Regions from separate parts of the Lactococcus sp. UBA7128 genome, predicted to be linked through region 2. Evidence: predicted binding sites of a transcription regulator. Region 2 holds the regulator's gene; the other holds the start of a gene.
The links. The regulator Rex, encoded in region 2, represses fermentation and respiration genes when NADH is low (regulators of the CRP and FNR family bind a similar motif). The targets are predictions, from matches to a motif close to TTGTGAANTANTTCACAA.

Region 1 (3,164 bases), on a different contig from region 2:
AGAACCACCACCAAGAGCAATAACGGTATCTGGTTTGAAGTCATCCATTTGACGTGCAATCTCGATTGCCTGAGATAATGTAGGGTCTGGTTTTACAGAACCGTAGATAGTTGTTTGTACCTGTGTGTCACGAACAGCGAGTTGCTCAAGCATGTGATCAACAAAGCCAAACTGTAACATCCCGTGATCTGTGACAACAAAGGCACGTTTTATATCAGGCATTTCTTGCAAATAAGAGATTGAGTTGTTTTCGTAGTAGATTTCTTTTGGCAGACGAACCCATTGTGGGCGATTACGACGACGTGCCACTGTTTTAATATTCAATAGATCATATGTACTCAAGTTGTGTGAAATTGAATTTTTACCCCATGAACCAGTTCCGAGCGTCAATGATGGACGCATTGCATCAGTATAAATATCGCCAACACCGCCAATAGAGTCAGGCTGGTTAACCAAGATACGTGCAGCACCAATGGCATCTGCATATTCTTTAACAAATGGATCATCCTGAGCACCAATTTGGATGGCAGCATTGTGCCCTGCGCCCTGATAGTCTAAAAGTTTTTGAACGATTTCGATAGCATTTTTACGTGAGGTAGATTTGTAGAGGGACAGAAGTGGACTGAGTTTTTCAGAGGACAGTGCTTCTCCGATATTTTTTTCATCAAGTTCAAAGAGTAGGACATCTTTGCCCTTAGGGACTTTTACGCCAGCTTGTTCAGCAATCCAAGGTCCAGGACGTCCAGCAACAGGACCCGTTACACCAAAGCCTTCGCCAGCACGTTCAACAAAGACAAATTTTTCAATTGCTTTATAGTCTTTCTTAGGTACTTTATAAGCACCGTGTGCCTGGAGTTTTTCAAGAAACTCATCATAAATTTCTTCAGCAATAACAGCAGAATTTTCTGTGGCACAAATCATGCCATTGTCAAAACGCTTAGAGAGCAGAAGGTCTTCAACAGCGCGATCGACATTTGCGGTTGCATCAACAAAGACAGCACCATTACCTGCACCGACTCCTAGTGAAGGATTACCAGATTTCAGAGCGGCATTAACCATTCCTGGACCACCTGTGGCTAAGATTGAAGCAATACCCTGATTCTGTATGAGTGCTGTTGTATTATAGAGACTAGGTTCTTCAATCCATTGGATAAAGTTTTCTGGAGCTCCTGCTTTCAGAGCAGCATCATAGACGATACGTGCAGCATGTGAAGAGCAATTTTGAGCTTGTGGATGGAAGGCAAAAACGATAGCGTTGCGTGTTTTTGCCGTTAAAAGTGATTTGAAGATAGTTGTTGAGGTAGGGTTAGTCGTAGGCACAATCCCGGCAAGGACACCAAGAGGAGCTGCGATTTCAACTGAACCGTTAACCTTGTTTTCGCTAATTACTCCAACAGTTTTATCGTTTTTTATTGAGTTATAAACAGACTCTGAAGCAAAGCGGTTTTTAGTATCCTTGTCTTCAACAATGCCGCGACCAGTTTCCTTATGTGCTTCGTGAGCGAGTTCCAGAGAATGCTCACTAGCTGCCAAAGCCATAGCTGCAACAATTTTATCAACCTGTGCTTGAGTATAACCTTCAAAATGCAGAGCGGCTTGATGGGCTTTTTTCACAAGAGTATCTGTGTATTGCTCTGCTTTTTCTAAGAGTACAGCCTTATCAGTTGCTGTTATTTCTTTCTTCGTCTTTGTGTTTGGGGTTGTCATATAAAATTTCTCCTTTGTGAAATTTATCACGTTATTATTTTAACAAAGTTTGAACGCGGTGTCAAATTGTATTGTGCAAAAAAATACAATGTTGTGTTAGCGAAATAATATTCACATTTTAATGATAGAAAAACCGCCTTATTTGGCGGTTTGGTTTAGAGGGTTGGAAGGACACAAGTGCCTTCTGGACTATAAAAATCTTTTTGTTTCAGTGTAAGTAGTCCTGTTGTACGATTGCGGCGGAAAAGACTAAGGTTATCGCTGTCTTGATGGGCCACGATAATAAAGTCTTCTGTGCTATTGAAGTTAAAGTCGCGAGGTGTTTTACCTTCTGTTTTTACAATGTCTTCCAGAGTAATTTTCGTTCCTAAAGGACTGACACTGAAGACAGCGATTGAATCATGCCCGCGGTTTGAGGCATAGAGGAATTTACCATCAGATGAAAGACGCAGCGCAGCAGCGCTTTTGACACCCTCAAAATCAGCAGGCAGTGTACTGAGGGTTTCTAGAGCTGCAAAACGTCCTTTTTCTTCATTGTAGCTAAGCACTGTTACAGTGGAAGAAAATTCACCAATAACATAAGCAACTTTACCGTTAGGGTGGAAGGTCAGGTGACGAACGCCAGTTCCAGTAGGCATGCGATATAGGGTAGCGATAGAAAGCTTGCCATCTTCCCCCACAACGTCATATACAGTGATTTCGTCCGTTCCTAAATCACAAGTAACCAAGCGACCATCTGGTGTAAGATCTGCATAGTGAACATGTGGGCGTTCTTGACCTGGGTGTCCGTTTGAGCCTTCCCCTTCATGTTTTACAGTATCTGTTAAAAGGAGTGAACCATTTTTTTGGATTTTATAGACACGAATTTCTCCCAGATGATAGTTGGCACCATAAACAAGACCGCGTTTATCGTCAACAGAAACATAACAAAGAGGGGCTCCAACACTCGTGACATAATTTAAAAGTTCTGCTTTCCCCCTTTTATAAGTTAAAGCGGCGATGCCACCACCATTTTCATCTGCAGCACAGCTATAGAGATGCTGTTTCTTTCTATCTAGAGCAATATAGGTCGCATTTTGAACATGTGCAACTTCTTTTAGATTAGAAAGTTCTTCCTTGACAACATCTAAGTCGAAACTGTATATTCCCTTTGATTCACGTTTAGTATATCCACCCACTAGAATTTTTTCCCGCATAGTTTAGCTCCTTTTACATTTAATATTCGTATAATTATTTTATCATAAAGGAGCGTTTTCAGGAAGTTAAATCTCTCACGTTTTATGCATCTACGAGAAACTTAGGTAAAAAAGAGGACTTGCAATATGAGGAAGATTAGTATATAATATTACTGTTGCTCTCGGGCGATAATCTCACATTTTGACTTGACGATGTCGTAGTGCACAGGTGTAGCGGCATAGGGTGAGAGTCAAAAGAGGAAAAACTATTTTAAAAGGAGA
Region 2 (3,164 bases):
GACACAATTGATTGCTTACTATGCAACAGTACAACGTGGTCTTGACGTAGACAAACCACGTAATCTTGCTAAAGCCGTAACTGTTGAATAAGAAATTAATATTCTTAAGCGGCTAAGGTCTCAATAGTCAAACAGAAAAATGCTCAAGATGATGGCTTTCTATGCCACATTGAGCATTTTCTGTTTTTTTTTAGTTTTTTCTTCCCAGCGTATCTGTAATTATGGTTTCTTGAGGTTGTTTCTTAGTGTTTGGGACAAGTTAAAGAGTGAAGGGACAAACCTAGGGATTTATGGAGAAAATCCAAGTTCTGTGATAAAAGAAAAGGTGAATTTCAAGCGTTTTTTACGTACAGGTATATAAGGAGAAGACATGTATCAAGTAAGAGAAGATAATTATCCTATGAAACCCCGTGAACGTCTATTAGCTTTTGGCTCTGAAAAGCTGAATGAACAGGAACTTTTAGCTATTTTATTGAGAACAGGTAGTAAAAAAGAAAATGTCATGGAACTTGCAGCTCGTGTGCTGAGTGTTTTTGACAATTTAGAGGAGTTTCGCCGTGCTTCAGTGGGAGAGCTAAAGGAAATATCAGGTATAGGTCAAGTAAAAGCAGTTGAAATAAGAGCCATGATTGAGCTTGGAAAGAGGATTCATACAACACAAAGAAAGCGCTATGGGCAAGTGATGGGGTCTCAACAACTGGGGATGAGTTTGGTAGATGAGATGGCTTCTTTTGATCAGGAAAATTTAGTTGCTATTTACTTGGACAGTCAAAACCGTATCATTCAGAAAAAAACGATTTTCATCGGAGCAGTCAACCATTCAATTGCTCATCCACGTGAGATCTTGCATTATGCAATTAGAAATCTTGCTGTCGGAATTATTATTGCACATAATCACCCTTCAGGTATAACTCAGCCAAGTCCGCAGGATAAAGTCTTTACCAAGAAAATTAAGGAGGTTTGCGAAAACTTAGGCATTCATTTTTTAGACCACATTATTACAGGACACAATACCTATCTCAGCTTCAGAGAAGAGGGTCTATTGGACCATTAAAAAATATAGAGACAGAGTGTAAGACTACTGAAAAACTTATATTGTTTTGCTTAAATACAAGAACTTGTCGTATAAAAAAGTCGGGAAAAATGAATTTCCCGACTTTTTCAGCAGTTTATTCAAGTGCTGCTGTATTTTTTAAGTGATGTTTTGTGCATTGATACCCTCACACTTCAAGCAGTTCGGACAAACAAGCCATCTAGAAATTATCTGAGCTTTTTATTTGATATCCTTATGTGACATGAAGAACAAGAGGGTTTGAAGTTCTTTGGTTAAGTCAATAGATTGTACTACGACATCATCTGGTACATGCAGGCGTAAAGGTGAGAAATTAAGAATACCTTTGATTCCGGACTCTACTAAGATATCTGCAACTTCTTGAGCATTTTCTTTATTTACAGAAATAATCGCTGTTTTGATTTTTGAGTTTTTGACATGTTTTGAGAAATCTGCAATATCGTAGATAGGAACACCTGTAGCGCTCGTTGTACCTACGAGTGGATTTTCTGGTACATCATAAGCTTGGGTAACACGCATCTTATTGCGATTTTGGAATTGGTAGTTAATCAAGGCCCGTCCAAGATTGCCGACTCCTACAAGGGCAATATGGGTTTCACGGTCTTGTCCAAGTAGTTCTCCAAAAAAGTCACGCAAAGCACGTGTTTCATAGCCATAACCTCGCCGTCCCAGTTCACCAAAAAGTGAAAAATCTCGCCGAATCGTTGCTGCATCTACACCAATTTTTTCAGAAATAAGCTGCGAGTTTGTGCGCGTCACTTGTTCATCAACTAAAAGTTTGAACAAACGGTAGTATTGAGGCAAACGTTTTGCAGTTGCCTTAGGTAGTTGTTTATTAACTTGGGAGCCAGCCATGTTATCTCCTTTACATAGTCTTTGTGAATATTTTACTTTTTTTAGGATAAATTGTCAAACAATTCTTTCTGGATAATGCGAATTATTTTATAGTTCCCTTTTTATCCATGCTTGTCTCATAGAAGAAAAGGAAGAAAACAATGAAATGTGATAAAATAATAGCATGACCTACTATGAAAACTATATGGCTGGACACATCATACTTCCTCATGCTATGTTGGAGCATTTTGCTCAACTTTTCCCCTCAGCGGGGGACTTTTTGGTTTGGCTTTATCTGTATGAAAATCGTGACAGTGCGCCCAGTGAAATTGCTACAAAGATAGGAAAGAAACTTTCAGATGTTAACCACAGTATTGATAATTTGCAAGATTTTGGTTCTTTGAAAGTTACCTTATTGGAAATTTCAGGGGATGTAGAAACGATTTTTGATGTTACTCCTGCACTTAAAAAGCTGGATCAATTGGAAGGATTGACACCAAAAATTCAAGCAGAAGATACTTCTAATATACAAAACACGGGGCAACTTCAAGATTTAGTTAATATTTTTGAAGCAGAGATGGGTATGATTACACCAATGCAAAGTGAAGAACTGCGCAGCCTGCTTTTTGAAGATAATTATGATGCAGAGTTGATTAAACTTGCTCTTCGTGAAGCAGTCATTAATCGAAAAGTTTCGCTCAACTATATCAAAGCGATTTTGCGAAACTGGCGTAACGAAGGCTTAATGAGTACACAAGCTATTGAGCAGCGTAAAGCAGAGCGTGTAGAAGCTACACAGAACCAAAAAAATACAGATTTTTATATCCCAATGGATGGTCCTTGGAACGGAAAATAATATGCTAAGTAAGAAAAAATTTTTAGAAGCTTTAGATATCATTGTAAACATGTTTCCGGAAGCACACGGAGAGCTGGAGTGGGAAACACCTTTTCAACTTTTGATTGCAACTATCTTATCTGCACAAGCCACAGATAAGGGCGTAAATAAGGCGACACCAGGTCTTTTTGCGAAGTATCCTGACCCTAAAAGTTTGGCACAGGCAGACATTTCAGACGTTGAACAATGTATCCGAACAATTGGACTTTACAAAACGAAAGCGAAAAACATTGTAAAGACTTCTCAGATGCTGGTAGAAAACTTTAATAGCGAACTGCCAAAAGATAAAAAATTATTACAAACCTTGCCTGGTGTTGGCCGAAAAACAGCAAACGTCGTTCTGGGAGAAACTTATGGTATACC

Region 1: a site for Rex is predicted at 1,722-1,739, ahead of adhE (bifunctional acetaldehyde-CoA/alcohol dehydrogenase). Genes of this name have one in related genera too.

The regions. Positions count from the first base shown of each region.
Region 1 is NZ_DKXK01000040.1:14,177-17,340, reverse strand. Features, by position in the region: gene adhE (bifunctional acetaldehyde-CoA/alcohol dehydrogenase) at 1-1,707, opposite strand, end outside; gene B4H39_RS04915 (lactonase family protein) at 1,863-2,903, opposite strand.
Region 2 is NZ_DKXK01000023.1:12,183-15,346, forward strand. Features, by position in the region: gene glmS (glutamine--fructose-6-phosphate transaminase (isomerizing)) at 1-91, shown strand, start outside; gene radC (RadC family protein) at 371-1,054, shown strand; gene B4H39_RS02975 (redox-sensing transcriptional repressor Rex) at 1,274-1,927, opposite strand; gene B4H39_RS02980 (DnaD domain-containing protein) at 2,091-2,762, shown strand; gene nth (endonuclease III) at 2,764-3,164, shown strand, end outside.